2 regions of the Streptomyces sp. NPDC055239 genome follow, and region 1 is predicted to be linked to the other one. Evidence: predicted binding sites of a transcription regulator. Region 1 holds the regulator's gene; the other holds the start of a gene.
What was found. The regulator HspR, encoded in region 1, represses chaperone genes until heat shock. The targets are predictions, from matches to a motif close to TTGAGNNNNNNNNNCTCAA.
Positions count from the first base shown of each region.

Region 2: the regulator HspR is predicted to act here: its motif matches at 9,577-9,595, upstream of lon (endopeptidase La).

Region 1 is NZ_JBSGRD010000010.1:128,456-144,461, reverse strand. Features, by position in the region: gene ACWFRJ_RS28945 (pyridoxal phosphate-dependent aminotransferase) at 1-377, shown strand, start outside; gene ACWFRJ_RS28940 (YbjN domain-containing protein) at 500-1,039, opposite strand; gene clpB (ATP-dependent chaperone ClpB) at 1,143-3,776, opposite strand; gene ACWFRJ_RS28930 (pyridoxamine 5'-phosphate oxidase family protein) at 4,024-4,464, shown strand; gene ACWFRJ_RS28925 (hypothetical protein) at 4,576-4,944, opposite strand; gene ACWFRJ_RS28920 (helix-turn-helix transcriptional regulator) at 5,255-6,238, shown strand; gene ACWFRJ_RS28915 (LuxR C-terminal-related transcriptional regulator) at 6,269-7,252, shown strand; gene ACWFRJ_RS28910 (hypothetical protein) at 7,607-7,855, shown strand; gene ACWFRJ_RS28905 (ATP-binding protein) at 7,852-8,412, opposite strand; gene ACWFRJ_RS28900 (helix-turn-helix domain-containing protein) at 8,691-9,587, shown strand; gene ACWFRJ_RS28895 (DUF397 domain-containing protein) at 9,589-9,780, shown strand; gene ACWFRJ_RS28890 (hypothetical protein) at 9,795-10,313, opposite strand; gene ACWFRJ_RS28885 (heat shock protein transcriptional repressor HspR) at 10,409-10,858, opposite strand; gene dnaJ (molecular chaperone DnaJ) at 10,860-12,071, opposite strand; gene grpE (nucleotide exchange factor GrpE) at 12,113-12,829, opposite strand; gene dnaK (molecular chaperone DnaK) at 12,826-14,700, opposite strand; gene ACWFRJ_RS28865 ((Fe-S)-binding protein) at 15,045-16,006, shown strand, end outside.
Region 2 is NZ_JBSGRD010000005.1:145,277-161,282, forward strand. Features, by position in the region: gene ACWFRJ_RS18880 (GTP-binding protein) at 1-282, opposite strand, end outside; gene ACWFRJ_RS18885 (DUF742 domain-containing protein) at 263-667, opposite strand; gene ACWFRJ_RS18890 (roadblock/LC7 domain-containing protein) at 664-1,200, opposite strand; gene ACWFRJ_RS18895 (nitrate- and nitrite sensing domain-containing protein) at 1,197-4,142, opposite strand; gene ACWFRJ_RS18900 (protein phosphatase 2C domain-containing protein) at 4,499-5,344, shown strand; gene ACWFRJ_RS18905 (MarR family winged helix-turn-helix transcriptional regulator) at 5,455-5,979, opposite strand; gene ACWFRJ_RS18910 (lysozyme) at 6,227-7,069, shown strand; gene lon (endopeptidase La) at 7,140-9,554, opposite strand; gene ACWFRJ_RS18920 (rhomboid-like protein) at 9,692-10,519, opposite strand; gene ACWFRJ_RS18925 (spermidine synthase) at 10,700-11,404, shown strand; gene ACWFRJ_RS18930 (response regulator transcription factor) at 11,470-12,210, shown strand; gene ACWFRJ_RS18935 (HAMP domain-containing sensor histidine kinase) at 12,224-13,309, shown strand; gene ACWFRJ_RS18940 (multifunctional oxoglutarate decarboxylase/oxoglutarate dehydrogenase thiamine pyrophosphate-binding subunit/dihydrolipoyllysine-residue succinyltransferase subunit) at 13,569-16,006, shown strand, end outside.

The sequences.
Region 1 (16,006 bases):
TGTCGTCGGGCCCGTTCCAGTACGCGATCGCCGAGGCCCTGGCCCTGCCGGACTCGTACTTCACGTCCTTCCGCGAGACCATGCGGGCCAAGCGGGACCTGCTGAGCGAGGGCCTGACGGCGGCGGGCTTCGACGTGTACCGCCCGGCGGGCACGTACTTCGTCACGACGGACATCCGCCCTCTCGGCGCCGAGTCGTCCAAGCAGGGCGACGGCTTCGCCTTCTGCCGGGCGCTGCCCGAGCGCGTCGGCGTGGTCGCCGTACCGAACGCGGTCTTCTACGACCACCGGGAGGCCGGGGCGCCGTTCGTGCGGTTCGCGTTCTGCAAGAAGGACGAGGTCTTGGCGGAGGCGGTGTCGCGACTGAAGTCGCTTTAGCCGCCTTAGTCGCCTTAGTCGCGGGCGAACGACACGAGAGCCCGGCCGGGGCGCCCACCATCAGGTGGTCGCCCGGCCGGGCTCTCGTGGTGAACGTGACGAACGTGGTCCAGGCGCGTGGCCTAGGCCTCGTCGTCGGGCTTCTCTTCACCCTCGGTGCCGTCGACCTCGGCCTCGAGGCCGAGCTGCTCGACGAGCCAGCGGTCGAACTCGATCGCGGCCCGCACCCAGCTGACCGTCGACGACACGAAGTGCTCGAGGGAGACACCCGTGCCGATCAGCATCTGCGCCTCGCCGATGAGGCGGACGGTGCCGTCGTCGTGGGTGTGCGTGTAGACCTTCGGCCACAGGGTGCGACGGTTCCAGTCGTCGATCGCTTCGTGAAGCTGGGGCTTCTCGTCGATCCCGTGGGCGCGGTCGTAGAACGTCCGCACCGAGAAGACCTGCTGGTCGTCCTCGCCACGGAACATGAAGTACGTGCGGAACTCCTCCCACGGCGCCGCGAGGTCTCCCTCTTCGTCGACGACGTGCTTGAGCTCCATCTGGTCCAGGAGCTGCTTGACCAGGTCCTGGTCGGGGACAACGGGGCCCGCCGGTCCATCGCCCTGCTGCGGTTCGGGCTGTCCCCCGAAATTCGGAATCGAGGACGGGTCGATGCTCACGTGCTTAGTCCCTTCGTACGGATTCCGCCATCCTGCCCCATGTCGGGCGGGGGCCCGCAACCCCCGCCCCTGATGTGACCGGGTTATGCCGTCCTGAGCCGGCTCACAGGGTCTTCCCCGCTGCGTTTCCTGTCGCGCCTCCCGCTGCGTTTCCTGTCGCCGGACCGACGATCAGGCCGTCCCCGAAGGTGTCCACGCGCACGGTGTCCCCGTCCTTCACCTCGCCCGAGAGGATCTCCTTGGCGAGCATGTCGCCGATGGACGTCTGGATGAGGCGCCGCAGGGGCCGCGCGCCGTACGCGGGGTCGTTGCCCTCCTCCGCCAGCCAGGCCAGCGCGTCGGGAGAGACCTCGAGCGTGAGCCGCCGCTCGGCGAGCCGCTTGGCGAGGCGGTCGATCTGCAGCTCGGCGATGTGCGCGAGCTCGTCCTTGCTGAGCGCGGAGAAGACGACGAGGTCGTCGAGCCGGTTCAGGAATTCCGGCTTGAAAGAGGCCCGCACCATGTCCAGGACCTGCTTCTTCTTCTCCTCGGGCGACGTCGTCGGCTCGACGAGGTACTGACTGCCGAGGTTGGAGGTCAGGACGAGGATGGTGTTGCGGAAGTCCACCGTCCGTCCCTGCCCGTCGGTGAGGCGTCCGTCGTCGAGGACCTGGAGCAGTACGTCGAAGACTTCCGGGTGCGCCTTCTCGACCTCGTCGAGGAGCACGACGCTGTACGGGCGCCTGCGTACGGCCTCGGTGAGCTGGCCGCCCTCTTCGTAGCCGACGTAGCCGGGCGGGGCGCCGACCAGCCTGGCCACGCTGTGCTTCTCGCCGTACTCGCTCATGTCGATGCGGACCATGGCGCGCTCGTCGTCGAAGAGGAAGTCCGCGAGTGCCTTCGCCAGCTCGGTCTTGCCGACGCCGGTGGGCCCGAGGAAGAGGAAGGACCCGGTGGGGCGGTCGGGGTCGGCGATCCCGGCACGCGTGCGGCGCACGGCGTCCGACACCGCCCGCACGGCCTCGGTCTGGCCGATGAGCCGCTTGCCGAGTTCGTCCTCCATGCGGAGCAGCTTCTGCGTCTCGCCCTCCAGGAGGCGCCCGGCGGGGATACCGGTCCAGGCACCGACCACATCGGCGATGTCGTCAGGACCGACCTCGTCCTTGACCATGGTGTCCTTCGAGACCTCTTCCTCGGCCTGGGAAGCGACCTCCAGGTCGTGTTCGAGCGTGGGGATCTCGCCGTAGAGCAGCTTGCTCGCGGTGTCGAAGTCCCCGTCGCGCTGGGCGCGTTCGGCCTGGCCGCGCAGCTCGTCGAGCTTCTCCTTCAGCTCACCGACGCGGTTGAGGGACTGCTTCTCCTTCTCCCAGCGGGCGTTGAGCCCGCGCAGCTCCTCCTCCTTGTCGGCCAGATCGCGCCGCAGCCTTTCGAGGCGCTCCTTGCTCGCGGGGTCGGTCTCCTTGCTGAGGGCGAGCTCCTCCATCTTCAGCCGGTCGACGGAGCGCTGGAGTTCGTCGATCTCGAGGGGGGAGGAGTCGATCTCCATCCGCAGCCGGGACGCGGCCTCGTCGACGAGGTCGATGGCCTTGTCGGGCAGGAAGCGGGAGGTGATGTACCGGTCGGAGAGCGCGGCGGCCGCGACGAGCGCGCTGTCGGCGATCTGGACCTTGTGATGGGCTTCGTACCGCCCCTTGAGCCCGCGGAGAATGGCGATCGAGTCCTCGACGCTCGGCTCGTCGACGAGCACCTGCTGGAAGCGCCGCTCAAGAGCCGGGTCCTTCTCGATCCGCTCCCGATACTCGTCGAGGGTGGTCGCACCGACCATGCGCAGCTCGCCGCGGGCGAGCATGGGCTTGAGCATGTTGCCCGCGTCCATGGCGGAGTCCCCACCGGCCCCGGCCCCGACGACGGTGTGCAGCTCGTCGATGAAGGTGATGATCTGCCCGTCGCTGTCCTTGATCTCGGACAGGACGGTCTTGAGGCGCTCCTCGAACTCGCCGCGGTACTTCGCGCCGGCGACCATGGCGCCGAGGTCGAGGGAGACGAGCCGCTTGTTCTTCAGCGACTCGGGCACGTCCCCCTTCACGATGCGCTGCGCGAGCCCTTCGACGACGGCGGTCTTGCCGACGCCGGGTTCGCCGATGAGGACCGGGTTGTTCTTCGTGCGCCGGGACAGGACCTGCACCACGCGCCGGATCTCCTGATCACGGCCGATGACGGGGTCGAGCTTGCCCTCCCTGGCGGCAGCGGTGAAGTCCGTCCCGAACTTCTCCAGTGCCTTGTACTGACCCTCCGGGTCCTGAGTGGTCACCCGGCGTCCTCCCCTTGCCTTTTCGAACGCGTCGAGCAGCTTCTTGGCCGTGGCCCCGTGCTGGCTCAGGACCTCACCGGCGGGACCGCCCTTGGCGGCGACGCCGATCAGCAGATGCTCGGTGGAGAGGTAATCATCGCCCAGCTCCTTCGCGCGCTGCGAGGCGTCGGCGATGACCGCGAGCAGTTCGCGGTTGGGCTGCGGCGGCGCGACGGTCGACCCGGTGACGCTGGGCAGGGCGCTCAGCGCACGCTCGGCGTCGGCGCGGACGGCGGCCTGGTCGGCCCCGACCGCGGCGAGCAGGTCGATGATGTTCTCGTTGTCCTGGCCCTCGAGCAGCGCGAGCAGCAGATGCGCGGGGGTCAGATCGGGATGCCCTTCCTGCACGGCCCGGTTACTGGCCGCGTTGATCGCGTCCCGGCTCCTGTTGGTCAGCTCGGCGTCCACGTGAGTCGTCTCCTCCTTGAGATCCGTATGTCCCTATGTCCCTGTGGCTCGATGTCCCGGTGGCTCGATGTCCCGGTGGCTCGATGTCCCGGTGGCTCGATGTCCCGGTGGCTCGGGTGGCCTGACCCACCTGACTTAAACAGCGTACATAAAGTTGAGTCTATTCCGCTCAAGTCAGCTCAGCCCGCTCAGGGAGGGGGAGGGCCGGAGTCACGGCATCGGACGGGCCGGCGGTTAAGTTCCCTCCATGGCCATGGACCCGCAGCACCCGACCCCCGCGTACCTCAGTTTCTGGCGCGAACGCCACCTGTGCACGCTGACGACACCCCGCCCGGACGGCACCCCGCACGTCGTGCCGGTCTGCGTGACCTACGACCCGGAGGCGGGCGTGGCCCGCGTACTCGCGAGCAGAACGAGTGCGAAGGTCTCGAACATCCTCGCGGCGACGGACGCGGAGGGGGCAGGGGCCCCCGGGGCGCGGGTGGCGGTCTGCCAGGTCGACGGGCGGCGCTGGGCGACGCTGGAGGGCCGCGCGCGCGTGCGTACGGAGGCGGCGGAGGTCGCGGAGGGCGAGCGGCGCTACGAGGAGCGGTACGGGAAGCCGCCGAGGGTGAATCCGCACCGCGTGGTGATCGAGATCAGCCTGACGCGGGCGATGGGGACGCGGGCGCTGCGCACGAAGGCGTAGACCCCGGCGGATCGCTCGGCACACACCACAGCGGCGCCACCGTGTTCAGGTCCACGGTGGCGCCGCTGCTGGGGGAAGCACCTGCGCGATGTACAACGACGGGGGATCGCGTCAGGCGCTGCGGGGGGTGGCTGTGATGGCTCTTGTAGTGCTCGAACTCTGCTGTTCCTGCTGCTCGCCGGGCCGGCCGGGGTCACCGACCAGCTGGTGGTCACGCCGGTCGAGATTGACGAAGACCATCCCGTACCGAATGGCACACCGCACGGGCTGCGGGGCGCCGCGCGGCTTGCGGAGGCACCGGTAGGCCCGGATCTCCTCCTCGTCGTCACGGGTGACGACGACCGGCTCACCGAGGAGCGTGACCATCAACGAGTCGCCTGCGTGGGGTATCGCGGTAGCAAGATCGATGAAGTGCCAACCTGATCGGTAGGCGGTGGCCATTTCTCGGCGGAATGTGCGGTCATCGGGCGGGGTACTCATGCTCCTGCTCCCGCCGGTGCCGCGCCCCAGGCAAGGTCGCCTGGCAGGGCTGCGACGGAACTCGTGCCGGTGCTGTGGGGGTGACTTCCCCAGGCGAGATCAAGACTGTTCGCCATGCCCATAACCAGCCCTGCGGAGAAGGTGGTGACAAGCACCGAGCGAAGCATGCGCTTAAACATGGTCGGCTTCGTCCTCACTTGGTAGGTTCCTCTCCCCCGGCTCAACAAGACGATGTCTCAATCGAGCACGTCAAAGCCACAGAGACGATGCATCATGTTCTTGCACGTTCAGGACCCTGGGGGGTGGAGATTTGGTTACATCAAGCGCGAAACCGACACATCCTCACCCCGCAACCCCTCTTTGTGACGAAGGTTCCAGGTTGTACGCCCTCGCGTTGAGCGACGGCCGCCTGCCTCGCTCCAAGGCTGAGAACGCACCCTGCCTACTTGAGTTCGCTCTACTGCACCCTGACCCGGATGACGCAGACTGGCTTCGACCGGTTTCTCCGTCCGCCGCTCTCGCACAGCGTCTCCACCCTCTCGAACGGGAGATCCAGGACCGCAGGAGAGTCGCCGTTGAATTGACCGACGTCTTTGAGCCATTCATGGCGATCACTGCCCGGACCGAACCCTCGACGCACGCGATCACCGTGCTGGAGGGTGACGCCCGCATCAACGAGGTCATCGAGCGTGCCACAGCGGAGTGCCGTACTGAAGTGCTCACCGTTCAGCCCGGAGGCGGCCGGAGCGAGAACCTTCTCAACGTGGCGATAAAACGCGGCCAGGCAGTCCTCGACCGTGGCATCACGATGCGTACTCTCTACCAGCACACAGCGAGGCACAGTCAGGGGACTCTCGCCTACGCGGCTCACATGGCCCAGGGAAACGTAGAGATCCGGACCCTGGAAGAGTTGATCGACCGACTGATGATCTTCGATCGCACTGTTGCGCTCATACCGGCACGTGACGACCACCAAGTCGCCTTGGAGCTGCGCCACCCCGGCATGGTCGAGTACCTGGCCAAGGTCTTCGAGCAACTCTGGCGTCGCGCCACTCCGCTGGTCGACGAGGCCCCCTACGCTCCCTCCACCGACGGCATCACTGGTGTGCAGCGCACCATCGCCAAACTGCTCATCGACGGCCACGTCGACGAAGCCATCGCCCGCCGCCTGGGCATGAACGTCCGCACCTGCCGAGCCCACATCGCTAAGATCGCCGCCGCCCTGGGCAGCGGCAGCCGCGCTCAGCTCGGCTACCTGATCGCCCAGTCCGGGATCCTGGACAAGGATCAGTGAACTCGGCCAGGGAGCGAGCGGAACGTGACGATGAAGACTCATTCGCACGGAGCTGACGAACTGTGCGAGGCAGGCTCGGCCCTGTATGCCCAGGCCCTGGTTGAGGGCCGCGTCCGCATCGAGCGGGCCGAGCCGACACCCTGCCTGATCGACCTCGGCCTGCTGCACCCTGACGCCGACGACATGCGGTGGCTACGCCCCACCGCACCCGCTGTCGCCCTCCCCCGCCTGCTCCGCACCATCGAGGACGGCATCGCACGACAGCGGCAGCGCGGGACCGAACTGGCGACGCTCTTCGAGCCGTTGATGACGCTCGCCTCCAGCTCCGCCGAACCTGCCGCCGCACCGGACACCGTGCCGTCCGCCATCACCATCCTCATGGGCCTCCCCCGGATCAACGCGGCCATAGACCAAGCGGTGGACGACTCCTCCGAGGAAGTGCTGATCGTCCAGCCCGGCGGGGCACGCCCTGCCTCGACGCTGGTCGAAACCCTGCCCCGCGAGCAGGAACTCCTCTCCCGCGGCGCTCGGCTTCGCACCCTCTACCAGCACACGACCCGGCACTCCCTGCCGGTACTCGCTCACTACGAACAGTTGGCCGGCGACGTCGAAGTGCGCACACTGGACGAAGTCACCGAGCGCCTCTTCATCTTCGACCGGACCGTGGCCTTCATCCCGGCGAGCAAAGAGCGCGACATGGCCCTGGAGCTGCGTCACAGCGCCCTCATCGACTACCTCGTGACGACCTTCGAGCGCCAATGGCACCTGGCCACGCCCATGTTCCCCCGGGCCGCCCCTCAACCGCCGGACAACGGCATCACCACCCGTCAGCGAGCCGTGGCGGGTCTGCTGATCGAAGGCCTCACCGACGCCGAGATCGCGGCCCGCCTGGGCATGAACGTCCGCACGGCTCGCGTCCACATCGCCAAGCTCGCCACCACCCTCGGCAGCAACAGCCGGGCCCAACTCGGCTACCTCATAGGGCAGTCCGGGTTCCTGAACCCGGAGATCTGAACCGCTGGGAGCCGCCTGGTAAAGGCCCTGAGTAATGCCCTCTTCCAGGGTTCGTAAGAGGCGTGTAACAGGGCTTCTTGATCTTTGGAACCTTGGGTTCCGGTGTGATCACATAACAAATGCCCGGGTAACCCCCGGAGCGCACCAGTACTTTGCACGGCCGGAACCCTCGGCCGTGCCGGGTGCGAGACGTATCCGCTTACGTCGTCCTTCCCGACCGCGTGTCACGGCCCCCTGTCACGTGTCACCGCAGGCCGGGACGGTGTGACGGAATCGCGTGGTGTCCCCGCGTCCGTCTTCGACCAACGGCCGTACGCCTTCTGGCGTGCGTCCCCCCACGGAAGTGAGCGAAAAATGCGCAAGACCCTCAAGAAGGCCGCAGTTGTCGGCGCCACCGTTCTGGCGTTCTCCGGTATCGCCGCCGGAGCGGCTCAGGCCGCGTCGGCCGCCCGGCAGGGCGACGACATCATCGGAACCGGCAGCCTTGACGACTGCACCGCCCGGGGCAAGGCCATGAAGGCCAACGGCGAGATCGTGGACTGGGCCTGCATGGTCGGCTCCAAGGACAACACCTACGAGCTGACCCCCTTCTACGCCAACTAATTCTCCGCAGCAGCGTTAGCAGCAGTAGCGGTAGCAGTAGTAGCAGTGCTTGTACGGCTCCCCCGGCGGAACGCGTCCGCCGGGGGAGCCGTCCGTTTCGCCGCACGGTCCGACGGGCCCCCGGTCTCGGATCGGCCCAGCTCGAACCAGACCCCCTTCGCATACCGCCCCGCTCTGTCGTCCGCGACGCCCCACGTGTCGGCGAGTTCCGCGACCAGGGCGAGCCCCCGACCCCAGCAGGCGGTCGCCCCGGCTGCGGGATGCGTCACGACGGGCGGGTCCGGGCTCTCGTCGAAGACGGTTACCCGTAGGCGGGTGAGGGTCAGAAGGATGCGCAGCATCGCGGATCCCTTGGTGTGCAGGTGCACGTTCGTGATGAGTTCCGAGGTGCAGAGTGTCGCCGGCATGGCCAGCGTCTCCCGGTCCAAGGTGCGGAGCACTGTGCGTACGAAGTCTCGGCAGATCTTGGGGGAGGTCGCGTCGCCTGGGGTGAACAGGCTGTAGTCATACGCCAGTTGAGCCGGGCGGTAAGCGGTGCGGGGCCGGTCTGTGGGCATGACGGTTGCTCCCGTCGGGAGGGGTGAGTGAGGCGATGCGCGCCCCTTGCCGGGCGATGGCGTTGCCCACGTGCGCCCCGGGGGGCGGTGCCCCGAGGGGGGTGCGGTGGGTGCCTTTCGGCTTGTGGGCAGGGGAGTTGAGTGAGTTCGCTTAGTGACTGGTGCGATACTTAGCGTAGGGAATCAGGGTTACCGCGTGCAACCTATTCGCCTGGATTGATGGACCCCGCAGCTCAGGCGCGGCACACTGACGCCACCCCGTGGAAAGAGGACTCACGTTGGCACTCCGCACAAGCACCACCGAGCGACAGCGGCGCCTAGGCGCAGAGTTGCGGAAGATGCGCGAGCAGGCCTGCTACTCCGTGACGGAGGGAGGCGAGTTCATCGGCATGGGGCGGGCACATCTCGGTCACGTCGAGGCCGGGCGCACGGCCATCCCCTCGGAGAAACTACGGTCTCTCTGCCACTCATACGGGTGCACACGGGAACCCCTGGTCGAAGCACTGGTCTCCATGGGCGAAGAGAGCGGCAAAGGTTGGTGGACCGAGTACCGCCAGGCCCTGAGTCAACCCGTGCTGGACCTGGCAGAGCTGGAGGCAGCTGCCGATGCTCTGTCCTCGTACGAATCACTGTTCATCCCCGGCATTCTCCAGATCGCCGAGTACACGCGCTCGATCTTCAGGTCCAGCCAGGACGAACGCTCCACGAGCGAACTTGATCGCGCGGCCCAGTTCCGGATGGAGCGGCAGAAGATCCTCACCCAGGAACGGCCCCCGACCCTGCACGCGGTGATCCACGAGGCCGCGCTGCACGTGCGATTCGGCGGCGCAGCAGTGATGCGCAAGCAGTTGCTGCACCTGATCCGCATGGCCGAACTGCCCCATGTCACCATCCAGGTGCTGCCGTTCACGGCTGAGGGCCTTTCCGCCTTCAGCACCCCGTTCCTGCTGGTCGGCTCCCACGGGGCCGCGCTGAAGACCGTCCTCGTCGAGACTCCGGCATCCTCGCTCTACGTGCACGAGAGCGAGGCGGTGGACAAGTACACGGCACGGTTCGCCCGACTCTCCGCGACAGCCCTGCCGCCTCTGGACGCGAAAGTATCCGCGTCCGCCCACGATTCACGCGACTCCCTGAGCCTGATCCAGCACCTGCTCTACAGCCTTCAGGAGATCTGACATGACCCAACTCGACTGGCAGAAGTCGTCATTCAGCGAGGACCAAGCGAACTGCCTCTACATAGCCACCGCCCCCGACGGAACGATCCACCTCCGCGAGAGCGACACCCCGGACACCACCCTGACGACCACCGCCACCCCCCTCGCCGCTCTCCTCGAATCCCTCTCCCGAGAGGCCGCCGGACCGCGGTGAAGGGCCTCGACGGCCTAGGCGTCGTCGACGCCCGCCCAGCCCCGCAGCAACGCCTCCCGCTCCGCGCCCCGGGGTGAGCCGCCCTCCCGGGCCCGGCCCCACTCCGCCATCGCCGCCAGCGTCGTGCGCAGGGTCGCCTCGCCCTCCGTCATACGGGACAGGAGCGTCAGCGACAGGTCGTACTCCGCCCGGGAGTAACCCGTCGCCGCTGCCACGTACGCCGTCAGTTCCGTCCGCTCGGCGGAGTCCGGGCGCGTGAGGCGGACCGTCATCGCCGGGGCGTCGTCCGAGCCGCCCAGGCCCACCGTCAGGGCCATGTCCACCAACGTGCCCACCTGCCGCTTCAGCGACTTCACGGGGGCGTCCTCGACCGTCAGGGCACGCACCTCGTCCCAGGGGTAGAGCGCCGACTGCCTGTCGCCGAGGGCCACGACGGCCTCCGGCGTCAACCGCACCCCCGCCGCGAGGCCCGACGGCTTCGCGCCCACGTACACATCGCCCTCGGCGATCCAGAAAAGGCCCACCATGGCCATGGCCCCCGCCCCCACTCTCTCCGGCAATCACGTCACGAACACGTAGGGGCCGGGAGGTTGTCGCCTCCCGGCCCCTACGAACACACTACTAAGAGCTACTGCTCCGACGATCTCTTCGGGCGCCACACCACCAGCGCGCTCGCCTGCTGCACGTCCTGGTACGGCACCAAGTCCCGTCGGTACGACGCGTGGACCGCCGCCTCGCGCTGCTGCATCGCCGCGGCGGCGCCCTCCACGGCGCTCGCGAGCTCGACCACCCTCGCCTGCAGCGCCGCGACCTGGTTCTCCAGCTCGATGATGCGCTTGATGCCGGCGAGGTTGATGCCCTCTTCCTGCGACAACTGCTGCACGGTGCGCAGCAGTTCGATGTCGCGGGCGGAGTAGCGTCGGCCGCGGCCCGCGGTGCGGTCCGGGGAGACCAGGCCCAGGCGGTCGTACTGGCGCAGGGTCTGCGGGTGGAGGCCGCTCAGCTGGGCGGCCACCGAGATGACGTAGACCGGCGTCTCGTCGGTCAGTTGGTAAGGATTTCGACGACGGCCGTCCATCTCATGCTCCCTTCGCGGCCTGGAACAGTTCTGCCCGCGGATCGACGTCCGCAGTCGCCTTGCGGTAGGACTCCAGGGCTTCCTTCGCCTGGTCGCTCAGTGACGTCGGGACCGAGACCTCCACCGTCACCAGCAGATCGCCCCGCGAACCGTCCTTGCGGACCGCGCCCTTGCCCCGCGCACGCATCGTACGACCGTTGGGGGTGCCCGGAGGGAGCTTCAGGGTGACCGGCGGGCCGCCCAGGGTGGGGACCTTCACCTCGCCGCCGAGGGCCGCCTCCGTGAACGTCACCGGCACCGTCACCGTCAGGTTGTCGCCCTTGCGGCCGAAGACCTTGTGGGAGTCGACGTGCACGACCACGTACAGGTCGCCCGCCGGGCCGCCCCGCTCACCGGGACCGCCCTTGCCGCGCAGGCGGATGCGCTGGCCGTCGCTGACACCCGCGGGGATACGCACCTGCATCGTGCGCGACGACTTCGCCCGGCCCGAGCCCTTGCAGACCTCGCACGGGTCCTGGGCGATGAGCCCACGTCCCTTGCAGTCCACGCAGGGGTCGGTGAGGGAGAAACCGCCGCCGCCGCCCCGCGTGACCTGGCCCGTGCCGACGCATGTCGGGCACACGCGCGGTGTGCCGTTCTTGTCGCCGGTGCCGGAACAGGCCTTGCAGGCGGCCTGCGACGACATCCGCAGCGGGACCGTGGCCCCGTCCACCGCCTCCGTGAAGCTCAGCGTGACCTCGGACTCGATGTCCTGGCCGCGCCGGGGCTGCGTACGCGTGCCCGCGCCGCCCGCGCCCGTGCCGCCCCGGTTGAACAGGCCCCCGAAGACGTCACCCAGACCGCCACCGAAGCCGCCCGCACCGCCGGCACCGCCCGCTCCACCGCCACCCGGGGCGCCGCCTCCGAAGAGGTCGCCCAGGTCGAAGTTGAAGGAGCCTCCGGTGCCGCCGCCGGGACCGGCCCGGAAGCCGCCGTTGCCGAAGAGAGCACGCGCTTCGTCGTACTCCTTGCGCTTCTTGGGGTCCCCGAGGACGTCGTTCGCCTCGGAGATCTCCTTGAAGCGCTCCTCGGCCTTCACGTTGCCCGTGTTGGCGTCCGGGTGGTTCTCGCGGGCGAGTTTCCGGTACGCCTTCTTGATCTCGGCTTCGGTGGCGTCCTTGGGGACGCCGAGGACCTTGTAGTAGTCCTTCTCGATGAAGTCCTTGGTGCTCATCCCCGACGTCCCTCCTCTCGCTTCACAACAACTCCGATACGTCAGCCCTCGTCCGGGCCGCCACCGGTCTCCTTGTCCTCCGCCGCATCGGCGGAGTCAGTGGAAGCAGCGGCCTCGGTCTCACCCTTGACCGTCTGCGCACCCGGCTGCGGCTCGGCCACGGCCACCCGCGCGGGGCGGATGGTGCGCTCCCCGATGCGGTACCCGGGCTGCAGGATCGCGACGCACGTCGTCTCGGTGACGTCGGGTGCGTACGAGTGCATCAGGGCCTCGTGGATCGTCGGGTCGAAGGGCTCGCCCTCCTTGCCGAACTGCTGGAGGCCCATCTTGGCGACGACCGTCTCGAGGGCCTCCGCCACCGACTTGAACCCGCCGACGAGCTCGCCGTGCTCACGGGCACGGCCGATGTCGTCGAGGCTCGGCAGGAGCTCGCCCAGGAGGTTCGCCGCGGCGATCTCCTTGACCGTCACCTTGTCCCGCTCCACGCGGCGGCGGTAGTTCTGATACTCCGCCTGCAGCCGCTGGAGGTCCGCCGTGCGCTCGCCGAGCGCCGTACGCACCTGGTCGAGCTGCGCGATCAGGCCCACGTCCTGAGCGGACTGACCCGTCGTACTGCTTGCTGTGTCCCCGGCCGGGGCCGCCGGGCCCTCCTCGGTGGAGGGCTCGGCGGCCAGCGACGCGGCGTCATCGGGGGTGGCGCCGGAGGGGACGTCAGGCTTCTCGGTGTGGTCACCGAAGCCCGGAGTCTCCTCGGTCATGCGGCGCCGCCCTTCGCGTCGTTCGGCTTCTCGTCGTCGACGATCTCGGCGTCGACCACGTCGTCGTCCTTGTCCTTGGACATGTTCGGGGCCTCGGCGCCCTCGGCACCCGGGGCAGCGCCCTCGGCACCGGCGGACTGAGCGTCCGCGTACATGGCCTGGCCGAGCTTCTGGGAGACGGCCGCGACCTTCTCGGTGGCCGTGCGGATCTCCGCCGTGTCCTCGCCCTTGAGCTTCTCCTTCAGCTCTTCGACGGCGGACTCGACCTCGGTCTTCACGTCACCGGGGACCTTGTCCGCGTTGTCGGTGAGGAACTTCTCCGTCTGGTAGACGAGCTGCTCGCCCTGGTTGCGGGACTCGGCGGCCTCGCGGCGCTTGTGGTCCTCGTCCGCGTACTGCTCGGCCTCCTGGCGCATGCGGTCGACCTCGTCCTTCGGCAGCGAGGAGCCGCCGGTGACGGTCATCTTCTGCTCCTTGCCGGTGCCGAGGTCCTTGGCCGTCACGTGCATGATGCCGTTGGCGTCGATGTCGAAGGCGACCTCGATCTGCGGGACACCGCGCGGGGCGGGCGGCAGACCGGTGAGCTCGAACATTCCGAGCTTCTTGTTGTACGCCGCGATCTCTCGCTCGCCCTGGTAGACCTGGATCTGGACGGACGGCTGGTTGTCCTCGGCCGTCGTGAAGATCTCGGAGCGCTTGGTCGGGATCGTGGTGTTGCGCTCGATGAGCTTGGTCATGATCCCTCCCTTGGTCTCGATACCGAGGGACAGCGGGGTGACGTCGAGGAGCAGGACGTCCTTGACCTCGCCCTTGAGGACACCGGCCTGGAGAGCGGCGCCGATGGCGACGACCTCGTCCGGGTTCACGCCCTTGTTGGCGTCCTGGCCACCGGTGAGCTCCTTGACGAGCTCCGCGACGGCGGGCATACGGGTCGAGCCACCGACGAGAACGACGTGGTCGATCTCGGAGAGCTGGATGCCCGCGTCCTTGATGACGTTGTTGAACGGGTTCTTGCACCGCTCGAGAAGGTCGGACGTGAGCTGCTGGAACTGGGCGCGCGTGAGCTTCTCGTCCAGGTGCAGCGGGCCCTCGGCGGACGCCGTGATGTAGGGCAGGTTGATCGAGGTCTCCGTGGAGGAGGACAGCTCGATCTTGGCCTTCTCGGCCGCCTCGCGCAGGCGCTGGAGCGCCATCTTGTCCTTGGCGAGGTCCACGCCGTGGCCGTTGTTGAACTGCTTGACCAGGTAGTCGACGACGCGCTGGTCCCAGTCGTCACCACCGAGGTGGTTGTCGCCGTTCGTGGCCTTCACCTCGACGACGCCGTCGCCGATCTCCAGGAGGGACACGTCGAAGGTGCCGCCACCGAGGTCGAAGACGAGGATCGTCTGGTCGTCCTTGTCGAGGCCGTACGCCAGAGCGGCGGCCGTCGGCTCGTTGACGATGCGCAGGACGTTCAGGCCCGCGATCTCGCCCGCCTCCTTCGTCGCCTGGCGCTCGGAGTCGTTGAAGTACGCCGGGACGGTGATGACCGCGTCGGCCACCTTCTCGCCCAGGTACGACTCGGCGTCGCGCTTCAGCTTCTGCAGGATGAACGCGGAGATCTGCTGGGGGTTGAACCCCTTGTCGTCGATGTCCACCTTCCAGTCAGTGCCCATGTGGCGCTTGACCGAGCGGATGGTCCTGTCGACGTTCGTGACTGCCTGGCGCTTGGCGACCTCGCCTACCAGGACCTCACCGTTCTTCGCGAAGGCGACGACGGACGGCGTGGTCCTGGCGCCCTCGGCGTTGGTGATGACGGTGGGCTCGCCGCCTTCAAGAACGCTGACGACAGAGTTAGTCGTGCCCAGGTCGATGCCGACCGCACGTGCCATTTCGGTTCCTCCAGATGTAACTCTTGAGTGGATCTGACTCAAGGATGCATGGTCGCTTCGCTGGAGTCAACAGAGCTGAGTCGGGGGGGCTCAACTCTTATCCCGGCCTTACGCGCAAGTCCGGGACCTCCGGTGCACTCCAGCCCCTCGCCTGCGGGTCCGCCGTGGCTGGTCGCGCCGTTCCCCGCGCCCCTTACGGAGCCGCGACGCGGCAAGGGTTGCCTGAGCGACGCAGATCACCGCCTCGCTGGCTACAGTGCGGCTGAGTAAGTGGGTAGTCTCAGACGGACTGCATAAGTTACCGCTTAGTAATAGTTCGCCTCGCAGGCCCGAGGAGCCCCCAAATGCAACTCGCCGCGATCATCGTGTCGCTGGTCCTAATCGCGGTCGGCGTCGCGCTGTTCGGCCGTGCCATCGTGCAGATCGTCCAGTACATGCGGCTCGGTCAGCCCGTCCCCGCCGGTACCCGCACCGATCAGCCCGTGCAGCGCACCGTCACCGTGGCCAAGGAGTTCCTCGGCCACACCCGCATGAACCGCTGGGGCGTCGTCGGCGTCGCGCACTGGTTCGTGGCGGTGGGCTTCCTCTCGCTGCTCCTGACCATCGTCAACGCCATCGGCCAGCTCTTCAAGGCCGACTGGATGCTGCCGATCATCGGCGAGTGGGCCCCGTACAACATGTTCGTCGAGTTCATCGGCACGATGACCATCGTCGGCATCGTGACGCTGATCGTCATCCGGCAGCTGAGCAACCCCGACAAGCCGGGCCGCAAGTCCCGGTTCGCGGGCTCGAAGAAGGGCCAGGCGTACTTCGTCGAGGCCGTCATCCTCATCGTCGGCGTCTGCATCTTCGCGCTGCACGCCCTTGAGGGTGCCCAGCACCACGTCGACAGCTACGAGGCGTCGTTCTTCATCTCGTACCCGTTCGTCTCGTGGTTCGGGGGCATGGATCTCTCCACGCTGCAGAACCTCACGTACTTCTTCGCCATGATCAAGATCGCGACGTCCTTCATCTGGATGATCACCGTCGCGCTCAACACCAACATGGGCGTCGCCTGGCACCGCTTCCTCGCCTTCCCGAACATCTGGTTCAAGCGCGACGCGGACGGCACCACGACGCTCGGCGAGCTCCAGCCCATGACGTCCGGCGGCAAGCCGATCGACTGGGAGGACCCGGGCGAGGACGACGTCTTCGGCGTCAGCCAGGTCGAGCAGTTCTCCTGGAAGGGCCTCCTCGACTTCAGTACGTGCACCGAGTGCGGCCGCTGCCAGTCGCAGTGCCCCGCCTGGAACACCGGCAAGCCGCT
Region 2 (16,006 bases), on a different contig from region 1:
GAGCGTGATCCGGCCGAAGTCCATGGCGACCGTGGTCGTGGTCTTGTCCGGGGTCGACGTGAGGTCGTCCGTACCCTCGCTCGCCTGCGTCATCATCGCCTCCGTCTGGAGGGGCGTGATCTCGGAGACCGAGGTGACCAGGGTCGTCTTGCCGACGCCGAAACCGCCCGCCACCACGATCTTCGTCGCGATCGGGGCCCGGGTGCGGTCCGTCTGCCAGGCTTGCAGGTTCTCGTCCGGGTCGGGGCCCGGGTGGCGGAGGTCAGAGACGGCGGAGTCCACTCAGCACCCTTTCCAGCAGCGCGCGGTCCGGCTGTCCCGGGCCGTGGCCCGTCCCGTACACGCGGATCTTTCCCTGGTCTGCGAGGTCGCTGAGCAGCACGCGGACCACGCCGAGCGGCATCTTCAAAAGCGCGGCGATCTCCGCGACCGTACGCATACGGCGGCAGATCTCGACGATGGCCCGCATCTCCGGCATGACGCGGGCGATGGCGTCGCCCTGCGGCAGTTCGCGGCGCTCCTCGGGAGCCTCGAGCGCGGCCACGAACGTCTCGACGAGCAGGACGTGACCGAATCGGGTGCGCCCGCCGGTGAGCGAGTACGGGCGTACTCGGGCGGGTTTGCGATCGCCGCCCCGCTGGGGGAGCTTGCCGGGCTTACTGCTCATCGGACGCTCTCCATCGACTGGCGCAGTTCACTGCGGAGTTCGGGGGTGAGGACATGCCCGGCGCGGCCCACGAAGAGGGCCATGTGGTACGCGACGACGCTCATGTCGCAGTCCGGGGTGGCGTGCACACCGAGCAGCGAACCGTCGCTGATCGACATCACGAAGAGGCTGCCCTCCTCCATGGCGACGACCGTCTGCTTGACCGGCCCCGAGTCCATCAGCTTGGAGGCGCCGATGCAGAGGGAACCGACACCGGACACGATGGTGGCGAGGTCCGCGCTGGAGCCTTTGGGGCCCGAACTGTTGTCGACCGCCTGCTCGTTGTTGCGTGCGGGGTCGGAGGAGAGCAGGAGCAGTCCGTCGGAGGAGACCACGGCTACCGAGAGCAGCCCCGGCACGTCCTCGACGAGGTTGGTGAGCAGCCAGTGCAGGTTGCGTGCTTCGCTGCTCAGGCCGAACCCGGCGGTTCTCGCACCGCCGGTGGAAGTACTGCTTCCGGTGGATGAACCGGGTGAGCGCATGGGCGCAGTCAACTACTTGCCTCCTCGACTGTGTCCCCCATGGTTTCTTCGGTCCCTTTGCTCTCTTTGGTCTCGTTGGTGGTGTTGGACTCGTTGGTCTCGTTGGTCTCGTCGTTGCGGTCGTTCAGTTCGGCCTCTACGTCGCGACGGCCGCTTATCGCTCCCTGGTGGAAGCCCCCCAGGCGCTTGCGCAGCGCTTCGGCGTCCACGGAGCCGCTGCGCGCCTTGGGCACGGTGGGCTCGGGTGCGGTGATCTTGGGCGTGCGCTTGGGGAGCCCCTTGTCGGTGACGCGCTCCCACTTGGGGGCGGGAGCGTCGTCCTCGGGGGCCTCCGGGACCGGCGGAAGGACGAGCTCCATGGTCGTCTCGGGCGAAGCCTCGGGCTCGGGCTCAACCTGGACCTCGGGCTCGGGCTCAACCTCGGGCTCCGCTTCACGCACCGCCTGCTCCGCCGCCGCGATCAGCGGATCCGCGTCGGGGGCGGTCGCCACAGCCCCCGCCGTACGCCCCGGCAGCACATTGGAGTTCGCCTCGGCCTCGGAGCCGGGCAGATGCAGCGCGGGCGCAGCCCCGGCGACCGGAACACCCACCGGAGGCGTACCCACCGCGGGTGCCGCGGCGAGGATCGACTTCGGCAGGACCACGACGGCCGCGATGCCACCCTGCTTCTGCTCGCGCAGCCGGACGCGCGCACCGTGCCGCGCGGCGAGCCGGGCCACGACATAGAGGCCGAGCCCGAGCCCGTCCCCGCTCTCCTGGTCGTACGCGTCGTCCGGACGGAACTGAGCCAGGCGGGTGTTGAGCTCGTCCATGCGGTCCGGCGTGACCCCTATGCCCTCGTCCTGCACGGAGAGCATGACCTCGCCGCTCTCCAGGAGCCAGCCGGAGACCTCGACGGAGGCGTCCGGCGGCGAGAACGAGGTCGCGTTCTCCAGGAGCTCGGCGACCAGGTGGCTGATGTCGTCCGCGGCGAAGCCGGCGACGTGCGCGTGCGGCGGCAGCGTGGCGATACGCACCCGCTCGTACCGCTCGATCTCACTGACGGCGGCGCGTACGACGTCGACGAGCGGGACCGGGCCCGGGTGCTGGTGGCCGTGCTCGGCCCCGGCGAGGACCAGGAGGTTCTCGCTGTGGCGGCGCATGACCGTGGCGAAGTGGTCGAGCTTGAAGAGCGTGGCGAGGCGTTCGGGGTCCTGCTCGCGGTCCTCGAGGTTCTCGATGACCGCGAGCTGCCGCTCGACCAGGCCCAGGGTGCGCAGGGCCAGGTTGACGAACGTGCCGTGGATGGACTGCCGCACCCGCTCCAAGTGGGCGGCGGCCTCGGCCAGTTCGGCGCGCAGCTTCTCGCGCTCGTCGGCCATGGACGTGCGCTGGCCGATGAGGTGCTTGCGGTCCGCTTCGAGCGTGGTCAGGCGCTCGGTGAGGGCCGCCGCGTGCTCGTGCAGCGCGTTGACGGACCGTACGACCTGGGCGAACTCGTCGTCGCGGCCCGTGAAGCGGATCGGCTCCTGGGGCGCGGGCTCGGTGGCGAGGCGGGCCGAGCCGATGCGCAGGACGGCGAGGGGGCGGGTCAGGCTGCGGGCCATGCCCATGGAGACGCCGACCGCCACGAGCAGCGTGACGCCGATGAGCGCGACGCGGATCTCCAGTGCCGTCACGTCGTCGTCGCGCAGCTTGGCGAGGTCCTTGGTCCGCTGCACCGTGAGCGCGGACTCGGCGCCGCGCATCATCTCGATGCGGGCGGAGAGCGCGGTGTCCAGCTTCTTGCGGTCGTAGCCCTGCTCGGCGGTGGAGAGCGTGGGCTGGTCGGTGAGGCGGGAGAGGTACTGCTCCGCCGTCGTCACCTCGCTGCCCGTGACCGTCGAGTCGTACGTGCCGCGGGCACCGTCCGTGGCCGCGTCCCGGAAGTCGGCGATGGCCGCCTGTTCGCGCACGTGGGCCTGCTGGGCGGCGGCGCTGAGGCCGTCGCGGCGCTTGTTGTAGGCGGAGGTCGCGTCGTCGACCACCGTGGTGGGCAGGCCGGTGACGGGGTCGACGGCGGTGTTCGTCTCCGTGGAGCGCGGGACGGCGAGGGTGGCGAGGAGCAGGCCGCGGGCGCTTGCCGCCTGCTCGACGGCGTGGTCGAGGTCGGCGAGCGCGTAGGCGCCGGAGCCCGCGCGGGGTGGGGTCTTCTCAGCGAGTTCGCGGGTGACGCCATGCAGTTCGGTGATGGCCTTCGAGTACGCCGTGTGGGCTTCCAGAGCAGTGCTCTTGCCCGTGAGCGCCGCTCTGCGGACGGCGCCGATGTTGTCGAGTTCGCTGCGCAGGGACAGTGAGCCGCCGATCGTCCGCAGCTCGGCGACCTGACGGTCGACACGGGCGCTGCGGCTCTCGGAGAGCCCCTTGCCCTGCGGGCGGCCCGACGCGATGAACGAGGTGACCTCGTCGCGCTCGTCGGCCAGCGAGTGACCGAGGGACACGGCGTCCTGGGTGCGCTCGGCGAGGGTCACCAGGTTCTGCGCGTCGCTCAGTTGTCCGGAGGCGGCGACGATGGCGGGCGCTCCGGCGCCGGCGATCGCGGCGGCCACGACGGCGACGGCGACGATCAGCCGATTGCGTACGCGCTTGGTGGGCTTGGAGTTGACGGACTTCACCGGCTGTACGGGCTTCGCGGGCTGCTGCACGGACTGCGGCAGTGGCTTGGAAGCCTTCGCGGGGTCTGCGTCGACGGGCTCGGGGCGGCCTGCGCCGACGGGCTCGGGGCCTGCACCGACGGGCTGCGCGACAGGCTTCTCCGTCTCCGCGGAGTCCTGTCCGGCTACGTGCCCTGCCGCCGCGTTCTCAGCCGCGTCGCTCTCTCCCGCCGCATGCTCGGGCGAACGCTCCGTAGGGGTGGTCGCGCCCGGCGTGGCCCCTTCAGGAGCCGTCTGCTTGCCCTTGCGCCCAGGCCGCATCTTCTGCACCGGTGCTCGCATTCTTGTTCTTCGTCTGCCCATGAGCCCGGGTGACGATCCGTCAACACACGCGCCCCCCGGTACGGCTCCAGACCCTTCCAGTGCCGATGGGTGGCAGTCGTGCATCACATGCCTGGCCACCCGAAGGAGTGAACATCGGCGGGGAGTTGGCGAGCAAGTCCCGACGTGGACCGAAAGTACCGGCCACGGCGGGCCGGTTGGACGCCGACCGCAGGCTTTGGCAGGATGCGCCGCCACACGCCGACGGAAGTGATTATTCCGACCGAAATCCGGCGTCTGACCTGCTGGTCCGGGCCGATCCCCGCCTGTCTTCGACCGCCGGGTGACCTTGTGAAGGCCTCGTGCAGACTGACGGAATGCGTATCGAACTCGCCACCGAGCCCGGAGACCCCGCACGCCCCAACGAGGACTATGCCGCGGTCATGCTTCCCGCATCCGGACAGGGTGGATCGCTCGTCCTTCTCGACGGAGTGACTCCGCCTGCCGGAGATGACGGCTGTCTGCATTCCGTCCCTTGGTTCACGGCGCGACTCGGAGGCGCACTGGGGGAACTGTCCGTTTCGCGACGGGATATGACGCTCACTGAGGTCCTCGCGGCGGCGATCGTGCGCACCGCGGACGCCCATTGTCAAACCTGTGACCTTTCTCACTCACGTACACCTCAGGCGACCGTGGTTCTGGTGCGTTGGGACGACGAACGGGTCGAGCACCTCGTCCTGTCCGACTCCGCGCTCCTGCTCGCGGGCCCGGACGGCTCGGTCACGCCGGTGCTCGACGAGCGCCTCTCGGTACTGCCGCCGAGGGTCCGCGAGATGCGCGACGCCGTCCGCGCGCTGCCCCGCGGCTCCGCCGAACGCGAGGTCGCGGGCCGCGCGTACGGCGCCGCGGTCGAGGCCCTGCGGAACGCGGAGGGCGGTTTCTTCACGGCGGCGGCGGACCCGTCGGCGGCGGCACGCGCGATCACCGGCACGTCGCCCCGCGCGGAGGTGTCCGCGGTGGCGGCCCTGACGGACGGGGTCGGCCGCTGGGTCGAGACGTTCCGCGCGGGCGACTGGACGGAATGCTTCGAGCTGCTGCAGAAGGACGGGCCGCAGCGCCTGGTGGACCGGGTGCGGGAGTTGGAGCGCGCGGACGCCGATCGCGCGGCGTTCCCCCGAGGCAAGCGGCATGACGACGCGGCGGTCGTTTACGCGGAGTGGTGACCCGGGGTCCGCCCCGGCGAGAGCCCGGGTCTCGTCCGCGGGTACTTCGTGACTGGTCGCGCCCACGCGGCGAAGCCGCACATGTCAGAGCCTCGCGCCCTTTCGGGCGCTCAGGACTCCGCGGACTCGTTCAGCTGACGCAACAAGCGCGCAAGCTCCGCCACCTCCGCCCGGTCCCACCCGGAGAGCTGCCGCACGTACCGCTCCCTGCGCCCCGCCCGGACCTCGCGGAACCGCGTCCCGCCCTCCTCGGTGAGGTGGACGAGCCAGGCCCGGCCGTCGGCGGGGTCGGGCTCGCGGGCGACGAGGCCCAGTTCCTCCAGGGCCCGCAGCTGCCGGCTCATCGTCGCCTTGCCGACGCCGATGTACGCGGCGAGGTGCGTGGCCCGCTGCGGGCCCGAGTCGTCGAGGCAGACCAGGAGTCCGTACGCGGCGGGTTCCAGGTCGGGGTGGACCTGGCGCGCCATCTCGCCGGACGAGGCACGTGCCCGGCGCAGGAGCAGGGTCAGTTCCCGCTCCAGGGAGAGGAACTCGCGGTCGACCAGCCTCTCCACGCCCTGCCTGCCCATGCCGGCCCCACCATCGTTCACGTCGACTCGTCCGTCGTTCTCGCCCTCGTGCACTTCAGCACCCATGGCACGCTTTCTTTCCGGATCATGAGAATTTTCCATCGCCGCAGCTCGACCAGTATTTCGTAACGCCCTGTGGAACCACGCCGAGGACGCCGCCGCAGGAGTAGACCAACGGCAGGCACAAGAACCCCTTCCCAGCCACGGGTCTACGTGCGTAGCGTCGTACGTGACATGTTCACACCACGAACCTGTCGACAGGTCCCCCCACGAGCTCCATCGAGCTCAATCGAGGCCTAACGGAGGCACGCACATGCCCGTGCACAGACCCGGAACGCCCCGCCGCTCTCGTTGGTCAGCGGCCGGAATCCTGCTCTCAGTCCTCTCCGCCCTCTCCCTCCTCCTCACCCTGCCGGGCGCCGCACAGGCCGCCGGCGGTGACGACGTACCGGCCCGCGGCACGGCCCGCATGGGCCAGGGCGTCATCGAGCACGACGGGCAGGGCAGTCTCCCGCCCGGTCGCGACGCCGCACAGACCGAAGGCGTCGACGTCAGCAGCCACCAGGGCAACGTCGCCTGGGCGACGCTCTGGAACAGCGGCGTGAAGTGGTCCTATGTGAAGGCCACCGAAGGCACGTACTACAAGAACCCCTACTTCGCCCAGCAGTACAACGGTTCGTACAACGCGGGCATGATCCGCGGCTCCTACCACTTCGCGACGCCCGACACGACGAGCGGCGCCACCCAGGCCAACTACTTCGTGGACAACGGCGGCGGCTGGTCGCGGGACGGCAAGACGCTGCCTGGCGCGCTCGACATCGAGTGGAACCCGTACGGGGCGGCCTGCTTCGGCAAGTCCCAGTCCGCGATGGTCACCTGGATCCGTGACTTCCTGAACCAGTACAAGGCGCGCACCGGACGTGACGCCGTGATCTACACGGCCACCAGCTGGTGGAAGGACTGCACCGGCAACTACGGAGGCTTCGCAGCCAACAACCCGCTCTGGATCGCCCGTTACAACACTTCTCCGGGCGAGCTGCCCGCCGGGTGGGGCTTCCAGACGATGTGGCAGTACACCTCCACGGGCCCGACGGTCGGCGACCACAACAAGTTCAACGGCGCCCTGGACCGGGTGCAGGCACTCGCCAACGGCTGAGCCCCCCTGTGCGTGGGAGGGCCCGGAACCCCTTACAGGGTCCCGGGCCCTCACTCACCGGCCACCTCCGTCACGCAGCGGCCGGAACCCTCACCTCGGCCTCGGTCAGGGCCAGGTCGAGCACCTGGCGGACATCCGTCACCGGGTGCACGTCCAGCTTCTGCAGGATCTCGGCCGGTACGTCGTCCAGGTCGGCCTCGTTCCGCTTCGGGATGATCACCGTGGTGATCCCGGCGCGGTGCGCGGCGAGCAGCTTCTGCTTGACGCCGCCGATCGGCAGGACGCGCCCGGTCAGCGAGACCTCACCGGTCATGGCCACATCCGTACGGACGAGACGGCCGCTGAGCAGCGACGCGAGTGCGGTCGTCATGGTGACGCCCGCGCTCGGCCCGTCCTTGGGGACCGCGCCCGCCGGGAAGTGGATGTGCACGCCGCGTTCCTTCAGGTCGGCGACGGGCAGCTCCAGTTCGGCGCCGCGCGAGCGCAGGAAGGAGAGCGCGATCTGCGCGGACTCCTTCATCACGTCGCCGAGCTGACCGGTCAGGGTCAGTCCCGCGGCGCCGGTCTCCGGATCGGCGAGCGACGCCTCCACGAAGAGGACGTCACCTCCCGCGCCGGTGACCGCGAGCCCGGTCGCCACGCCCGGCACCGCCGTGCGCCGCTCGGCCGGGTCCTGCGCCGACTCGGGCACGTGGTGCGGGCGCCCGATGAGACCGCGCAGGTTGTCCTCGCCGACGGTGAACGGCAACTCCTGCTCGCCCAGTTCGTGCTTGGCCGCGACCTTGCGGAGCAGCCGCGCCACGGACCGCTCCAGGTTCCTTACGCCCGCTTCCCGGGTGTACTCCCCCGCGAGCTTGCGCAGCGCGCTCTCGTCCAGGGTCACCTCGTCCGTCTTCAGGCCCGCCCGCTCCAACTGGCGCGGGAGCAGGTGGTCGCGGGCGATGACGACCTTCTCGTCCTCGGTGTACCCGTCGAGGCGCACCAGCTCCATACGGTCGAGCAGCGCCTCGGGGATGGCCTCGATGACGTTCGCCGTGGCCAGGAACACCACGTCGCTCAGGTCGAGCTCGACCTCCAGGTAGTGGTCGCGGAAGGTGTGGTTCTGCGCCGGGTCGAGGACTTCGAGCAGGGCCGCCGCCGGGTCGCCGCGGAAGTCGGAGCCCACCTTGTCGATCTCGTCGAGGAGCACGACCGGGTTCATGGACCCGGCCTCCTTGATGGCCCGCACGATGCGTCCGGGCAGCGCGCCGACGTACGTACGACGGTGTCCGCGGATCTCCGCCTCGTCGCGTACGCCGCCGAGGGCGACCCGCACGAACTTGCGGCCCATGGCGTGCGCGACGGATTCACCGAGCGAGGTCTTGCCGACGCCGGGCGGACCGACGAGGGCGAGCACGGCGCCGCCACGACGGCCGCCCACGACCCCGAGTCCGCGGTCGGCACGCCGCTTGCGCACCGCGAGGTACTCGGTGATGCGCTCCTTCACGTCCTCGAGGCCCGCGTGCTCGGCGTCGAGGACGTTCTGGGCGCCCTTGATGTCGTACTCGTCCTCGGTCCGTTCGTTCCAGGGGAGTTCGAGGACGGTGTCGAGCCAGGTCCTGATCCAGGAGCCCTCGGGCGACTGGTCGCTTGAGCGCTCCAGCTTGTCGACTTCCTTGAGGGCGGCCTCGCGGACGTTCTCGGGGAGGTCGGCTGCCTCGACGCGCGTGCGGTAGTCGTCGGACTCCTCGCCGTCCTGCTCGCCGTTGATCTCGCGCAGTTCCTTGCGCACGGCGTCGAGCTGGCGCCGCAGCAGGAACTCGCGCTGCTGCTTGTCGACGCCTTCCTGTACGTCCTTGGCGATGGACTCGGCGACGTCCTGCTCGGCGAGGTGCTCGCGCAGCTGCTCGGTGGCGAGCTTGAGGCGGGCGGCCGGGTCGTCGGTCTCCAGGAGCTCGATCTTCTGCTGGGTGGAGAGGAAAGGTGAGTAGCCGGAATTGTCGGCGAGGGCGGAGACGTCCTCGATCTGCGTGACGCGGTCGACGACCTGCCAGGCGCCCCGCTTCTTCAGCCAGCTGGTGGCGAGGGCCTTGTACTCCTTGACCAGCTCGGCGACGGCGCCGGGCAGGGGATCGGGAACGGTCTCTTCGACCTTGATCCCCTCCACCCAGAGCGCGGCACCCGGCCCGGTCGTCCCTGCGCCGATCCGCACACGGGAACGGCCGCGGATGAGGGCGCCGGGGTCGCCGTCGGAGAGACGCCCGACCTGCTCGACGGTGCCGAGGACGCCGGTCGCGGCGTACGTCCCGTCGATGCGCGGAACAAGAAGGACCTGCGGCTTGCTGCTGCCAGTGGAGCGGGCCGCCGCCTGGGCGGCCTCGACGGCGGCGCGTACGTCGGCGTCGGACAGGTCGAACGGAACCACCATGCCGGGCAGGACAACCTCGTCGTCGAGCGGCAGCACGGGCAGCGTAAGTGGTGTGGACGCCTTGGACTCAGAAGTCATGATCTCCCCTTCGGCATTCAAGTTGAGCTATGTGGACTCAATGCTCGTGAGTCCTTGAATGTTCCCCAGGGGGTGTTCGCTGTGAGCGATCAGTTGTGAGCGGTCGGCTGTGGGCGGTCAGCTGTGAGCGGTCAGCTTCAAGCGCGCGGACGGCGCCGCAGCAGCGGCCACGTGGCGACACCGAGCGAGAGCGCGAGCAGGTGGCCCCAGTTCGTCATCGGGTCCGTGAACGCGATCAGGTCGTCGAGCAGCATGCCGCCGAACACGGCGAGCACGAGCCACCGCAGCCACGGCCTGAAAAGGCCCGCCAGCGCGCCGACGCTCGCCGCGACGCCGAAGCTGATGCCGTAGTCGAGCCGGTGCAGGGAACTGTCGGGCAGATGGCCCGCGAGGACCGAGAGACCGACCGGGACCTCGGTCGCGAGCGTGGCCACCATGTGGCCGAGCAGGAAGACGCCCGCCGTGCGCAGCGCGCCGATGCGGCGCTCCAGGGCCGTGAGGACCAGCAGGAAGCCGATCGCGTACGGCGACGTGATGCCGCCCGCGATCCACAGCGCGCTGGCCACCAGGACGAGGAACGGCTCCTGCGTCAGGTGCGCGACGTCCGTGCTGGAGTGCCGGTGCAGGGTCGAGATGAGGGACGGGTCCGCGTGCTGCGTCAGGAGTGACGTCGCGGCGAGGATCGCGGCGTAGCCGAACGTGAAGGGCGTGCCCGTGGGGGTCGGAAGCAGGCGCCAGGGGCGCAGGCGGCTCTGGCTCAGGCGTCTCAGGCGGGTCTGGCTCGGGCGTCTCAGGCCCAGGTGTCTCAGACGGCCCGGAGGGACAGCGTCGTTCGCCGCCCGAGGCCCAGGGGCAGCCGTCTCGACCGCCACGGGCCCGCGCTCCCGCTGGCACGGGATGCCGTCAAGGCCGGGCGGGGCGGTCTCCTCGGGTGCCGCGGGGGCAGCCGGCACACTGCGGTTCACGGTGAGGCGCTCCTTTTGTTCCGTTCCACCCTTGGCCGCTTTTCCGGGCGCTGTCTATGATCCGGGCCACGTGTAGCGCGAATCACATCAACCTCACAGGTCACAGATGCGTCCGCATCGGGCCGCGCCGCGTTCCGAGTCTCCCCACGAAGCCGGGCCCGCACTCATACGCTGGCGGGCATGCTCACCGACACCACCGCCCCCGTCGTCATCGACCGGCGCGAGGGGCCGTACGGCGAAGTCGTGCTGCGGCGTCACGGTGCGCTTCTGCAGATCATCGCCAACGGCTGTTTCCTCATGGACACCTCGGACGGCCGCTCGGAGCGGCTGCTCGTCGACGTGGCGCACGACGCCCTCGACGGCCGCCCGGAGCCCCGCCTCCTGATCGGCGGCCTCGGTGTCGGCTTCTCCCTCGCCCACGCCGCGGCCGACCGGCGCTGGGGCCGTATCACCGTGGTGGAGCGCGAGCGGGCCGTCATCGACTGGCACCGCTCGGGAGCGGATGCCCCGCTGGCCGAGCTCTCCGGCGCCGCGCTCGCCGATCCGCGTACGGAGATCCTGCACACAGACCTCGTGGGCCATCTGTCCGGTGCCGACTCCTGCGACAGCACCCGGAAAACGTACGACGCCCTCTGTCTGGACATCGACAACGGACCGGGCTGGACGGTCACGGAGGACAACAACTCCCTCTACTCTCCCGCCGGTCTGGCGGCCTGTCAGGCTCGCCTCAACCCCGGCGGAGTGCTCGCCGTGTGGTCCGCCCAGCCCTCGTCCGCTTTCGACGACGCTCTACGGAATGCCGGGTTCCAGGCGGTACGGACGGAAGAGATCCCCGTTGCCCGAGGCGTACCCGACGTGGTTCATCTCGGCGTAAGGGCTGCGTAGCCGAGGTGCCTTCGCGACCCGTACTCTGCTGACCGAACACAAGCGATCAGTGTCAGGGGCGGGCGATGGAGCAGACACACACCTCCCACAACGGTGCGACGGCGGCGATGCCAGGCGCCCAGCGCCGGGTTCTGGTGGTCGAGGACGACCCGACGATCGTCGACGCCATCGCTGCCCGGCTACGCGCCGAGGGTTTCGTTGTGCAAACGGCGGTGGACGGTCCTTCGGCGGTCGACACCGCACAGGCTTGGCAGCCCGATCTGCTGATCCTGGACATCATGCTGCCGGGCTTCGACGGGCTCGAAGTGTGCCGGCGGGTACAGGCCCAGCGGCCGGTTCCGGTCCTCATGCTGACGGCGCGCGACGACGAGACGGACATGCTGGTCGGGCTCGGCGTCGGCGCCGACGACTACATGACCAAGCCGTTCTCCATGCGGGAGCTGGCGGCCCGCGTGCACGTGCTGCTGCGCAGGGTCGAGCGGGCGGCGCTCGCCGCGACCACGCCGCGCAGCGGGATCCTGCGGCTCGGCGAGCTGGAGATCGACCACGCCCAGCGGCGGGTCAGGGTCCGCAGCGAGGACGTACATCTGACGCCGACGGAGTTCGACCTGCTCGTCTGCCTGGCCAATACGCCGCGTGCGGTGCTCTCGCGCGAGCAGCTGCTCGCCGAGGTGTGGGACTGGGCGGACGCGTCGGGCACCCGTACCGTCGACAGCCACATCAAGGCACTGCGCCGGAAGATCGGCGCCGAGCGGATCCGTACGGTGCACGGCGTGGGATACGCCCTGGAGACCCCGACCCCGTGAGGCGGGCCATTCGATGAGTGGACCCTTTGGCGGCCTGCGGCCGTTCTCCATCAAGACCAAGCTCGGCACCCTCGTGGTCGTCTCGGTCTTCATCACCACAGGTCTGCTGATGGTGGCGATGAAGACGGAGACGGAGCTGCGCTTCATCACCGTCTTCTCGGTGATCGCCACGCTGCTGATCACGCAGTTCGTGGCCCACAGCCTCACGGCGCCCCTGGACGAGATGAACTCCGTGGCGCGCGCCGTCTCGCACGGCGACTACACGCGCCGTGTGCGCGGCGCCGACCGCCGGGACGAGCTGGGCGACGTGGCCACCACGATCAACCGCATGGCGGACGATCTGGAGGCCCAGGACCAGCAGCGCAAGGAACTGGTCGCCAACGTCTCGCACGAGCTGCGCACCCCCATCGCGGGCCTGCGCGCCGTCCTGGAGAACGTCGTCGACGGAGTCTCCGCCGCCGACCCGGAGACCATGCGTACGGCCCTGAAGCAGACGGAGCGCCTGGGGCGGCTCGTGGAGACACTGCTTGACCTCTCCCGCCTGGACAACGGCGTCGTACCGCTGCGGGCCCGCCGCTTCGAGGTGTGGCCCTATCTGTCGGGCGTCCTGAAGGAGGCCAACATGGTGGCCTCGGCCCGCGCGGGCATCGCGTCGGGCTCCGGCAGCCATACGCGTACGGACGTGCATCTGCACCTGGACGTCACGCCGCCCGAGCTGACCGCGCACGCGGACGCCGAGCGGCTGCACCAGGTCGTGGCCAACCTCATCGACAACGCGGTCAAGCACAGCCCGCCGCACGGCCGCGTCACCGTGCGCGCCCGGCGCGGCCTCTACCCCGAGTCCCTGGACCTGGAGGTCCTCGACGAGGGCCCCGGCATCCCGGAGTCGGAGTGGCACCGGGTCTTCGAGCGCTTCAACCGCGGCAGCCATGCCAACACCCCGCCGCAGGGACCCGGCAGCGACGGCGGCACCGGACTCGGGCTCGCCATCGCGCGCTGGGCGGTCGATCTGCACGGCGGACACATCGGAGTGGCCGAATCCCCTCGCGGCTGCCGCATCCAGGTCACCCTTCCGGGCCAGCCCGAAGTGCGAAGTTGACGTAGGGTTCGAAAAGGAAGCGATTCGCGGGCGCATCGGAAGCGCGCTCGGGTGACGCAGCCGCGCCGGGCAGGGCCCGCGCGGCCATCTGGCGTTGCAGAACCTCGCTTGTTTCCCGCCATTTACGTCGCCGAAACCCTTCTTCCAATGTGACTTACGCGACGGATGACGGGGCCGGTCTGCACCTGGCGGCAATGGAGGCGTAGCCTTAATTCCCGCTGTCCATCACCTTGTGAAGCGGAAGAGGGCGGTTACCGCCGTGTCGTCACAGTCCCCCAGTAGCTCGAGCATCTCGACCGACCAAGACGGTCAGGGCAAGGACCCTGCTGCTGCCTTCGGTCCCAATGAGTGGCTCGTCGACGAGATCTATCAGCAGTACCTCCAGGACCCGAATTCGGTCGACCGAGCCTGGTGGGACTTCTTCGCCGACTACAAGCCAGGAGCGGGCGCCAGCGCCGTCCCGGCGAAGTCAGCGGGTGACGCGGCCGCGGGGGCCGCGACCACCCCGGCCGCAGAGGCGCCCAGCGCGCCTGCGGCACCGGCTGCCCCTGCCGCGCCAGCCACTCCGGCTGCCCCCGCGGCTCCTGCCGCGAAGCCCGCGGCAGCGGCTCCGGCCCCCGCTGCGAAGCCTGCGGCCGCAAAGCCCGCCGCCAAGGCGGAGCCCGCGGCAGAGGCCCCCGCAGGGCCCGAGTACGTGACGCTGCGCGGCCCGGCCGCCGCGGTCGCGAAGAACATGAACGCCTCGGTGGAGGTCCCGACGGCCACGTCGGTCCGCGCCGTCCCGGTGAAGCTGCTCTTCGACAACCGCATCGTCATCAACAACCACCTCAAGCGCGCCCGCGGCGGGAAGATCTCCTTCACGCACCTCATCGGGTACGCGATGGTGCAGGCCATCAAGGCCATGCCGTCGATGAACTACTCCTTCGTGCAGAAGGACGGCAAGCCGACCCTGGTCAAGCCGGAGCACGTGAACTTCGGCCTCGCGATCGACCTGGTGAAGCCCAACGGCGACCGCCAGCTGGTCGTCGCGGGCATCAAGAAGGCCGAGACGCTGAACTTCTTCGAGTTCTGGCAGGCCTACGAGGACATCGTCCGTCGCGCCCGCGACAACAAGCTGACGATGGACGACTTCACCGGCGTGACGGTCTCGCTGACCAACCCCGGCGGCCTCGGCACGGTCCACTCGGTCCCCCGCCTGATGCCCGGACAGTCGGTCATCATGGGCGTCGGCTCGATGGACTACCCCGCGGAGTTCCAGGGCACGTCCCAGGACACCCTGAACAAGCTCGGCATCTCGAAGGTCATGACGCTCACGTCGACCTACGACCACCGGGTCATCCAGGGCGCCGCCTCCGGCGAGTTCCTGCGCAACGTCGCGAACCTGCTGCTCGGCGACGCCGAGTTCTACGACGAGATCTTCAAGGCGCTTCGCATTCCTTACGAGCCGGTCCGCTGGCTCAAGGACATCGACGCGTCGCACGACGACGACGTCACGAAGGCCGCCCGCGTCTTCGAGCTGATCCACTCCTACCGCGTCCGCGGCCACGTCATGGCCGACACGGACCCGCTGGAGTACAAGCAGCGCAAGCACCCCGACCTGGACATCACCGAGCACGGCCTCACCCTGTGGGACCTGGAGCGCGAGTTCGCGGTCGGCGGCTTCGCCGGCAAGTCGATGATGAAGCTGCGCGACGTCCTCGGCGTCCTGCGCGACTCGTACTGCCGCACCACCGGCATCGAGTTCATGCACATCCAGGACCCCAAGCAGCGCAAGTGGCTCCAGGACCGCATCGAGCGCACGCACGCCACGAAGCCCGAGCGCGAGGAGCAGCTGCGCATCCTGCGCAGGCTGAACGCCGCCGAGGCCTTCGAGACGTTCCTGCAGACGAAGTACGTCGGCCAGAAGCGCTTCTCCCTGGAGGGCGGCGAGTCCGTCATCCCGCTGCTCGACGCCGTCATCGACAGCGCCGCGGAGTCCCGCCTGGACGAGGTCGTCATCGGCATGGCCCACCGCGGCCGTCTCAACGTCCTGGCGAACATCGTCGGCAAGTCGTACGCGCAGATCTTCCGCGAGTTCGAGGGCAACATGGACCCCAAGTCCATGCACGGCTCCGGCGACGTGAAGTACCACCTGGGCGCCGAGGGCACCTTCACCGGCCTGGACGGCGAGCAGATCAACGTCTCCCTCGCCGCGAACCCCTCCCACCTGGAGACGGTCGACCCGATCATCGAGGGCATCGTCCGCGCCAAGCAGGACATCATCAACAAGGGCGGCACGGACTTCACGGTCCTGCCCGTCGCCCTGCACGGTGACGCGGCCTTCGCGGGCCAGGGTGTGGTCGCCGAGACGCTCAACATGTCGCAGCTGCGCGGCTACCGCACGGGCGGCACGGTCCACATCGTCATCAACAACCAGGTCGGCTTCACCGCCGCCCCGGAGTCGTCGCGCTCCTCCATGTACGCCACCGACGTGGCCCGCATGATCGAGGCGCCGATCTTCCACGTGAACGGCGACGACCCCGAGGCCGTCGTGCGCATCGCGCGCCTGGCCTTCGAGTTCCGCCAGGCGTTCAACAAGGATGTGGTCATCGACCTCATCTGCTACCGCCGCCGCGGTCACAACGAGTCGGACAACCCGGCGTTCACGCAGCCGCTGATGTACGACCTGATCGACAAGAAGCGCTCGGTGCGCAAGCT